2 regions of the Enterobacter sp. SCRI0065 genome follow, and region 2 is predicted to be linked to the other one. Evidence: riboswitches for the same ligand, from Rfam matches in the RefSeq annotation. Region 2 holds a riboswitch; the other holds the start of a gene.
What was found. Region 2 has a riboswitch for thiamine pyrophosphate ahead of thiM (hydroxyethylthiazole kinase). Riboswitches for the same ligand answer to the same signal wherever they lie in the genome.
Positions count from the first base shown of each region.

Region 1: another riboswitch for thiamine pyrophosphate. It lies ahead of thiB (thiamine ABC transporter substrate binding subunit); the one in region 2 lies ahead of thiM (hydroxyethylthiazole kinase).

Region 1 covers NZ_JCBAJB010000004.1:298,954-304,135, forward strand. The annotation lists gene AC6EMZ_RS13920 (DedA family protein) at 1-389, shown strand, start outside; gene thiQ (thiamine ABC transporter ATP-binding protein ThiQ) at 386-1,090, opposite strand; gene thiP (thiamine/thiamine pyrophosphate ABC transporter permease ThiP) at 1,074-2,684, opposite strand; gene thiB (thiamine ABC transporter substrate binding subunit) at 2,660-3,643, opposite strand; TPP riboswitch at 3,675-3,775, opposite strand; gene sgrR (HTH-type transcriptional regulator SgrR) at 3,812-5,182, opposite strand, start outside.
Region 2 covers NZ_JCBAJB010000002.1:429,920-435,101, forward strand. The annotation lists gene AC6EMZ_RS07860 (pyridoxal phosphate-dependent decarboxylase family protein) at 1-62, opposite strand, end outside; gene AC6EMZ_RS07865 (diaminobutyrate--2-oxoglutarate transaminase) at 81-1,457, opposite strand; gene AC6EMZ_RS07870 (hypothetical protein) at 1,736-2,245, opposite strand; TPP riboswitch at 2,824-2,920, shown strand; gene thiM (hydroxyethylthiazole kinase) at 2,956-3,726, shown strand; gene thiD (bifunctional hydroxymethylpyrimidine kinase/phosphomethylpyrimidine kinase) at 3,723-4,523, shown strand; gene AC6EMZ_RS07885 (GntR family transcriptional regulator) at 4,573-5,182, shown strand, end outside.

The DNA of each region.
Region 1 (5,182 bases), on a different contig from region 2:
CGATGGTGGCAGGGATGCTGGATCTTCCGGTCGCAAAATTTATCCTGCCCAATATTATTGGCTGCGTGTTTTGGCCTCCGTTCTATTTCCTGCCCGGTATTCTCGCGGGGGCGGCGATCGATATTCCTGCCGATGTACAGAGCGGGAATTTCAAATGGTTGCTGTTAGCGACCGCGCTGCTGCTGTGGCTGGCGGTCTGGCTGTGCTGGCGCTTGTGGCGCAGTGCAAAAGCGGGAACGGATCGCCTGACGCATTATCTGCCGCGTCACCGTCTTTTCTGGCTGGCACCCTTAATGCTCGGGGTCGCCGTGATGGCGCTGGTGACGCTCATCCGACATCCGCTGATGCCAGTATATGGCGAAATTCTGCTGAAGGTCGTGAGTCGTTAAGGGGCCGACGCGATCCCTAACAGCGTCGATGCGCTGGCTCTTCCGCTAACCAGTTCTTGCGTATCGCCATCCCAGGCGATACGCCCGTCAGCAATGACCACCGATCGCGCCGCTATGCTGGCGGCATCTTCCACGCTATGTGACACCATCAACAGGGTGAGCTGCTTTTGCTGACACACGTCCTTCACCAACTGCAACATCTCTTGCCTTAGGGCGGGATCGAGGGCAGAGAAGGGCTCATCGAGCAACAGAATCGGCTGCTCGCGCACCAGACAGCGTGCCAGCGCTACCCGCTGACGCTGGCCGCCGGAGAGCTCTCCTGGCAGCCGCTCGATAAATTCCGTAAGCCCCATCTGCTGGGCGATAACGTCCAGTTTCTGACGCTGGGCTTCTGTTAGCTTAAGGCCCGGATTCATCCCTAGTGCAATGTTCTGGCGCACCGTCAGATGGGTGAAAAGGTTATTTTCCTGAAAAAGCATCGAGACCGGGCGTTGCGACGGCGGCGTATGGGTATGATCTTTAGCATCAATGACGATGGACCCACTTGCTGGCGGCAGAAAGCCTGCAATCAGGCTGAGCAGCGTGCTTTTTCCCGCCCCGCTGGGGCCGAGGATAGCGAGGGTTTCGCCCTGACCAACGGACAGTGAAAAGCGCATCGGCAGGTGCTGATAAAGCCAGGTTACATCAGTCAGTTTTAACATCACGCCCCGGAAGTTTTTCGATAACGGTAAATAAGGTAAAGCACAGCAGCAAGAGTAACAGGGCCGTGACGGCACCGTCCTGGCTGCGATAAGAGCCAATTTGCTGGTAAAGCCAGTAAGGCAGAGTGCGGAAATCTTCATTCCCAAACAGCGCGACGACGCCGAAATCCCCAATCGACAGCACGCAGGCAAAAGCCAGTGCCTGTGCGAGAGGGCGTTTGAGCGCACGCAGCTCAATCACCTTCAGCCTTTGCCAGCCCTGCATTCCCAGCGACTGACAGAGTAAGGTGTATCGGGCGCTAATGTCGCGCATCGGGTTTTCTAATACCTTGAGCGCGTAAGGGATAGCCATTAGTGCATTGGTGAAAATGACGATGCCATCGGCGTTCTCTGGCAGCCCAACGGTGCTGTTGAACAGTAAAAAGAAACCGGTCGCCAGCACGATGCCGGGCATTGCCAGAATCAGCATACCGCTCAATTCCAGCGCCTGACCGGCGGTGTTTGCACCGCGAGCGTAAAGTTCGCGGCTGCTCCACAGCAACATGGTGGTCAGCAGTACGCACAATAATCCTGCCCCCAGCGCAATGCGCAGAGACGTCCACAACGCTTGCCACAGCACCGGCTGTTGCAGCACGGAAATCAGATTCAGGTTCAGACCATCAACGACCACCGCCAGCAGCGGCGGCAGTAAAAGCAACAGCGCCAGCGCGATCAGGGTGATATCGGACAGGCGACTGCGCAGGCAATCCTGCGGGTCGCGCCAGCCGCTTATCTGATGGCTGCCGACGGCAATGGCTTTGCTTAGACGCTGGCTCAGCAGCACCAGCCCAAGACAGCAGAACATTTGAATCATCGCCAGCAGCGCTGCACGGCCCGGATCGTAGTCGTAGCTAAGCGCCTGATAAATGGCGAGCTCGATGGTCGTGGCCTGCGGGCCGCCGCCGAGCGAAAGCACGGTGGCAAAACTGGCAAAGCAGAGCATGAAGATCAGCGCGGCAACCGGCGGGATTTGACGACGAAGCCACGGCCATTCGACAAAGCGGAAGAACGACCAGCCGCGCATGCCAAGCTGCGCGGCGAGCTGGCGTTGCTCACCGGGTATGTTCTCGAGCGCCTGCAAAAATAATCGTGTGGCCATCGGCATATTGAAAAAGACGTGCGCCAGCAGGATTCCCTGAAGGCCGTAGGGTGAAAACGTCCATTCGATGCCAAAAGCGTTCAGGAGCGCGGCAATCCAACCCTGGCGTCCGTACACGCTGAGGATGCCAAAAACGGCCACCAGCACGGGCAAGATTAGCGTCATTGCACACAGGCGTATCAACGCGTTCCTGCCAGGAAAACGGCGACGATACAGGGCGCGAGCCAGAAAAATGGCGGGCACGACGGAAAGCAGGGCGGAGAGAAACGCCTGCCAGAAAGAGAAACGAACGACGTGCCAAAGATAGCTATCGTGCCAGAGAGCGAGAAAGTCACTCTCCGGTGCGTTTAACCCTAGCGCGAGGAACGCCCCTGCGCTGACCACGACCATTAGCGTGGCAGCAATCAGCCCAGGGATGAGCCAGCCGGGAATTAGCGGCTGACGGCGCGTTGCCATTCACCGATCCATGCTGCGCGTTGGGAAGAGACCTGCTGAGGTGTAAATTCCAGCGTCGTTTGCGGTTTGGTGAGTGAGTCAAAGCCCGCAGGCAGCGTCACGTCGGTGACCGGATACATCCAGTTGCCGGTGGGGATCGCATTCTGGAATGCCGGAGAGATCATAAATTTCAGGAATTTCTCGGCAAGCTCCGGCTGTTTGCTGGCGGCGGTTCGAGCGGCGACTTCAACCTGCAAATAGTGGCCTTCGCTAAAGTTAGCCGCCGCGTAGTTATCTTTTTTCTCTTCGATAATGTGATAGGCCGGAGAGGTGGTGTAGCTCAGTACTAAATCGCTTTCACCTTTCAGAAACAGACCATAGGCCTCACTCCAGCCTTTGGTGACGGTGACGGTTTTCGTCGCCAGTTTTTGCCAGGCTTCTGGAGCGTTGTCGCCGTACACTTTCTGCATCCACAGCAGCAGGCCAAGGCCCGGCGTACTGGTGCGCGGGTCTTGATAAATCACGCGCCATTTCTGATCGCTCTCAACTAACTCTTTCAGGCTTTTTGGTGGGTTTTTGAGCTTGTTTTTGTCATACACAAACGCGAAGTAACCATAGTCGAAAGGCACGAACGTGTCGTTTTTCCAGCCACCCGGCACGGTGGCCGCGTCAGGGGCGATACCGCTCTTTGCAAATAGCTTCGTTTGCGAGGCCGCTTCAAGCAGGTTGTTGTCGAGACCGAGCACCACGTCGGCTTTGCTGTTTTTACCTTCCATACGCAGACGGTTCAGCAGCGATACGCCATCTTCCAGCGCCACGAATTTCAGTTCGCAGCCGCAGTCGGCCTCGAAGGATTTTTTGACCACCGGGCCTGGGCCCCAGTCGGCGGCGAAAGAGTCATAGGTGTAAACCGTCAGTACAGGTTTAGCAAAAGCAGGCAGCGCAAACAGCGCCAGCAGAGGAAGAACTTTTTTTAACACTTTGCACCTCATAGTTGAGTGGCAAAGGATTTTGAGAGACAGCCTCAAATCCCTTCGCCGGCATTATCCGGATCAGGTTCGACGGGTATTATCTCAGCGCACATCATCGATGCCGCACCCCGTTGAGAACGTTTGCATTGTAATGATTTGGTGAATATTACGAAAGGATTATGGTTCTGGTGGCGCAAACCAGGCGGATTTAAAGTCGAACCAGCCTAAAGTGTTCATGCGTAACCCGCGCATGCTGCGCTGTCCCTGAATCATCAACCAGTGGTGAATGAGCGGTACTATCGCCTGCTGTGCCAGAAGCTGCTGACACCAGACGGCCAGGTTCATGTCGCCCGATCGCCACTGCGCAGCGTCCTGTTGCCAGTCGCGGGGAATGCAGTGCTGGATGAGTGGGATCTCATACAGGTGCGAGAACAAGGAGAAGTCTAACGGAAGGGTGAAGTTGGCGCTGTTAAGCCAGATATCACTCACCGCATCGCCACGATGCCACTCGTCGTAATCAACTTCCTGGATCTCCAGCTTGACGTTTTCTGCCGCCAGCAGCTTGCTCATAATTCTGGCGATAAACCGGTGTTCAACATGTTCGCGATAATAGGTCAGGGTGATGGTCTCAAGCCCTGCCGGTTTTTCTCCGCATCCCGGACGGGCATGATGCCAGCGTGGGAGCAGGCCGTATGCCGGGAACCAGTAGGTTTGATGCCGATCTTCTGCCTGATAGATCAGATTAGCGGGTGCCAGAATACGGCTTATCCATTGACGTACTTCATGACTGGCGCCCCGGTGGGTACGGGCATCGAATAGCAGATAATAGCAGCCTTCCTCAAGGCGGCTTTCAACGGCTTTTTCGCCTTCGGTTGGGCCTTCCAGCGTCAGACCGGGGCTAAACTCTTCACTGATCTCGGGCAGGACCCAGACGTTGACTTCATCAATTAGCGCGCGATAGCCAAAATAGTCGTCGAAAGCGCGGATTTTTAGCTGGTTATTATTGTTTCGCGTCACCGCATACGGCCCGGTTCCAATAGGCTGGCTGGCGAAGCTGGACATTGATTGCCACTCGTGCGGCAGAATCATCGACGGGACATAGCCCATGAGCCACGGTAGCCATCTGTCTGGTTCGGCAAGTTCAATATCCAGCGTCCAGGCTGTAGGCGAGTGAATTTTTGCGATATGAGAAAAGAGCGGCAATTCGCGGGCGCGCTGGAGAGAGGCAATGACATCACTCATTTCCAGTTCTCGGCCATGATGAAAATGAATGCCGGGCCGCAGGAAAAATCGCCAGTGCAGCGGCGAAAGCTGTTGCCAGTGGTGCGCAATGTCTGCTTCTAGTTCCCCATTTTCCTCATTTATACGTGTCAGACCGCTAAATATTTGCCGCGCCATATGGGTTTCTGAACGACGCAACGCGCTGCCGGGTAAAAGATTTTTCATCGGGCGATAGTAGAGGACGCGCAGGATATGGCGTCCCTGACGAAAACTTCGCCCAAGATGCGACACCAGCATTTGGCGCACCGCGGCCTTGTCGCCCACCAG
Region 2 (5,182 bases):
GCCTGCTTGTACGCTTCGATGCTTTGCGCCGAAGACGACAGAATTGGGTTTGAATCAGACATCTTTGTCAACAACTCCGGTTATACCGGGCGAACGCCCGCGGCAAGCAACGCTTGCTCAAATTTATCCAGGAATACTTTCAGCTCTTGCTCGTTAATGAGCAAGGACGGCAGCAGGCGCAACACAACACCATCACGACCACCGCGCTCCAGGATTAAACCTGCTTCGAAGCATTTCTTCTGGATCAGCGCAGACAAGTCGCCATCGCCCGGGAAGCAGCCCATATGGTCAGCGGCTTCGTTCGGTTTAACGATCTCGATACCGATCATCAGGCCCAGACCACGTACGTGGCCGATCACCGGATAACGTTTCTGCAGTTCGGTTAACTGATCTTTCAGCCATTCGCCCTGAGCGGCCACTTTGTCAGCGATGTTCTGATCTTTCAGGATTTTCAGCGTGGTCAGGCCGGTAGCCATCGCCAGCTGGTTGCCACGGAAAGTACCGGTATGGTGGCCTGGAGCCCATGCATCGAACTGCTTTTTGATGCCAAGAACGGCCAACGGCAGACCGCCGCCAACGGCTTTGGACATCACAATGATGTCTGGCTCAATACCCGCGTGTTCAAACGCGAAGAACTTACCGGTACGTGCAAAGCCTGCCTGAACCTCATCGAGGATCAGCAGAATGCCGTGTTCCTGAGTCACTTTGCGGATGCGTTGCAGCCACTCGGCAGGGGCCGGGTTAACGCCGCCTTCACCCTGAACGGCTTCCAGAATCACCGCCGCAGGTTTACGTACGCCGCTTTCCACGTCGTTAATCAGGTTGTCAAAATAATAGGTCAGCGCTTTCACGCCCGCGTCACCGCCGATACCCAGTGGGCAACGGTACTGGTGCGGATACGGCATGAACTGCACTTCCGGCATCATGTTATCGACCGCTTCTTTCGGCGACAGGTTGCCCGTAACGGACAATGCACCGTGGGTCATGCCGTGATAGCCGCCGGAGAAGCTAATAATGCTGCTACGACCGGTCACTTTTTTTGCAAGCTTCAGCGCAGCTTCAACGGCGTCAGCGCCGGATGGGCCGGTAAACTGCAGGCAATATTCTTTGCCCTGACCTGGTAGCAGGGAGAGCAGGTATTCAGAAAACTCGTCTTTCAACGGAGTCGTCAGATCCAGTGTATGTAACGGCAAGCCGCTGGTAATGACATTTTGGATGCTTTTCAGCACATCAGGATGGTTATGGCCAAGCGCGAGGGTGCCAGCGCCTGCAAGACAGTCAAGGTATTCTTTATTATCTGCATCGGTTATCCACACGCCGTCTGCTTTAGTAATCGCTAAAGGCAGTTTGCGAGGATAACTCCTGACGTTCGATTCAAACTCGGCCTGACGGGCCAGATAGGTTTCGTTGCTTTTATGGGCATCTGCGGTGTCAATACGGACTTTATCCGTCATCATATCACTCCCACAACCGGGGCTGCCTTTAGCGCCTCGATTGAATAAATAGTTAAAAGAAAGATGGGTCATGGAAAAATCGGGGCCAATATAGAGCCTTTTGGCACGTGGCTCAATGGTTAATTTGTTTACTGTTTTGTTACAATAAAAATGCGTTGAGTGAAGGGGGGTTAGCCATTGTTTTTGATGTGGTTTTATTAAGGCATGACGGGCGTAAACCTATGTAAAATTATTACGCCAGATAATATTAAGCCCTATGAAGAATAGGGCTGACGATACAATTATTTTTGTACAACCTGCAGCAGGCCGTGATCTCGCCCTTTGGTTTTATTCCAGGAGGCATCCGTAATACCGTTTTCATCAAGCGTAACAGAGAGGATGTAGCCTGCGCCTCTAAGCTCATAGGCATTGGCATTAAAACGTTTAACCGTCGCTTTTTTGCCATTGATTGTCGCGGTAAAGAAGCCGTTGCTCACCGTGGCGTTGATTCCATTCGCAGAGAATGACGCCTCGCGCAAAGGGTCAGCAACATGTGCCGCCTGCGCATGTTGGTCAACATGTTGGTGATGATGTTTAGCATCGTATTGTTTTGCGTATTCATCGGAGCGCTGATAGGCGTTCTGAAGTGCAGCAGCACGACTCACATTTTGGTTATCGTGTTCGACCTTATAACAGGTATCAAGACTCACGCCGGTATTGGTACAGTTAGCGATACGCTGTGATTCCGTTGTGCATCCCGAAAGCGCAATAACAGACGTGGCGGTGATGAATACCATTAATATTTTTTTCATTAACTTACCCTAATTCTATGTGCTTAAACTGACGTTACTCGTCCTGGCAGTTACCCGCCAGACTGATGACCGTATTTTTATATATGACACCAATAAAAACGCCTGTAGCGACAAGTGCAATAGAGACTATTGCCGAAGCGATAATTGTTTTTAACATTGGCTACCATCATTATGATTATAGACAAAGACGTGAGTGATAATTAATGTTCAATTACTCGCCTCTGTACTTTATTACATTCAGCGCGTATCTGTAATAGCTACGCCGGGCTACTATCCCGTAAGGTGAGGCTGATAATCTTGATGTAGATCAGGTTTGACACGAATCGGTAATAAGCCAGGATTAATCCCATCTGCAACATAACGTGTTGTATCTCAATGTCTTACTAAGTGAGTGGGTTTATTTTGAAGAATATATAGTAGGATGGGCGAAATTAATCTTTATATAATCAATGTGTTTTAATGTAGACATTATTTGAAGCCTTTTACGTTAGGTTGAGCGAGGTGATTAATAAACGGTAGCTTGAGGTACTTGCTTTCGTTGCTGGCATCTTCTACGCTAGCTGAAATATTTTGTTTTACACAATGACTCGGGGTGCCCTTCTACGTGAAGGCTGAGAAATACCCGTACCACCTGATCTGGATAATGCCAGCGTAGGGAAGTCAGATGCCTTCCCGGTTATCGCTTCTTCACGCAAGGCAGGAGCGAAACCATGCAGCCTGACCTGCTCGATTTACATGCCTTACATCACTTCCGCACTCGTTCTCCGCTGACCCACTGCATGACTAATGATGTGGTGCAGGCCTTTACAGCCAACGTTTTGCTGGCGCTAGGGGCATCTCCTGCGATGGTCATAGAAGCCGAAGAAGCTGAACAGTTTGCGACATTAGCCGATGCGCTGCTGATTAACGTCGGCACGCTGACTTCTCCTCGTGCGCAATCCATGCGCCGCGCAATCGAAAGTGCGGTGGCCGCTGGTAAGCCCTGGACGCTCGATCCGGTGGCAGTGGGCGCGCTTGCATTTCGATCTCGTTTTTGCCAGCAAATCCTGACGCTTAAACCCACAGCCATTCGCGGTAATGCCTCTGAGATCATGGCGCTTGCAGGAATGAGCGCCGGTGGGCGTGGCGTCGACACGACCGATTCCGCGGCCAGTGCGCTACCCGCAGCGCAGGCGCTGGCACGCCAGACTAACGCCATCATCGTCGTGACGGGCGAAGTGGATTACATCACCGACGGGCAACGCACGCGAACCGTTGCCGGAGGCGATATCCTGATGACGCGGGTCGTGGGAACCGGCTGTGCGCTCTCCGCTGTCGTAGCCGCTGCCTGTTCACTCCCGGGCGATCGACTGGATAACATTGCCGCTGCATGCGGTTTTATGAAGCGAGCGGGCGAGCGTGCTGCGGCGCAAAGCCATGGTCCGGGCAGCTTTGCTTCAGCCTTTATCGACGCGTTATGGAATCTGGAGGCGCAGTCATGAAACGCATTAATGCCTTGACCATCGCTGGTACCGATCCAAGCGGCGGCGCGGGGATTCAAGCGGATCTTAAAACCTTCTCGGCGCTGGGGGCGTATGGCTGTTCGGTGATTACCGCGCTGGTGGCGCAAAACACGCGTGGTGTGCAATCGGTCTATCGCATTGAACCTGATTTTGTGGCGGCACAGCTGGACTCTGTTTTTAGCGATGTGCGCATTGATACCACCAAAATCGGGATGCTGGCAGAAACGGATATCGTTGAAGCGGTGGCAGAGCGTCTTAAACGCTACCGCGTGCAAAACGTGGTTCTGGATACGGTTATGCTGGCCAAAAGTGGCGATCCGCTGCTTTCGCACTCGGCGGTGCAGTCGCTGCGGAAAAAGTTACTACCGCACGTCGCGCTGATCACCCCCAATCTCCCTGAAGCCGCCGCATTGCTTGATACGCCTCCTGCACGTAATGAAGCGGAGATGATAGAGCAGGGCAATGCGCTGCTGGCGCTAGGCTGTGAAGCGGTGCTGATGAAGGGAGGACATCTGGATGATGCAGAAAGTCCGGACTGGCTCTTTACCCGCGAAGGCGCGCAGCGTTTTACAGCTGCGCGTGTAGTAACCAAAAATACCCACGGCACCGGTTGTACGCTCTCCGCTGCCCTGGCAGCCTTGCGCCCGCGCCATGAAAACTGGGCCGATACGGTGCAGGAAGCAAAAGGCTGGCTCTCTGCTGCGCTGGCGAAAGCCGATAGTCTGGAGGTGGGTCACGGTATTGGCCCGGTACACCATTTTCATGCGTGGTGGTAAGGCGCTCAGGTAGTATAATGGATAAGGACTTTCGGCCTGGAAAACAGAGATGGAACAAGCGCATACCCGGTTAATCGCTCAGCTCAGTGAACGCTTCGCAGCGCCAGATAATACCCCGCTGTACCTCAAGTTTGCCGAGACGGTCAAAAATGCCGTCCGCACTGGCTTGCTGGAGCATGGCAATATTTTGCCCGGTGAGCGCGATCTCAGCCAGTTGACTGGAGTATCTCGTATCACCGTGCGCAAAGCGATGCAGGCGCTGGAACAGGAAGGTGTCGTCACCCGCGCCCGGGGTTATGGCACACAAATCAATAATATCTTTGAATATTCGCTTAAAGAGGCGCGCGGATTTTCTCAGCAGGTGGTGCTGCGCGGTAAAAAGCCTGACACGCTCTGGGTCAACAAACGCGTGATAAAATGCCCTGATGACGTGGCGGCAGAGCTGTCGATCGCGCCGCAGAGCGAGGTCTTTATGCTTAAACGTATTCGTTATGTTGATGACGATGCGGTATCGATTGAGGAGTCCTGGGTGCCGGTCGGGCTCATTCACGATCCGGATGCGATTGGCATTTCGCTGTATGACTACTTTCGCAGCCAGAATATCTTTCCGCAGCGGACGCGTTCTCGGGTGAGTGCGCGAATGCCTGATAGCGAATTCC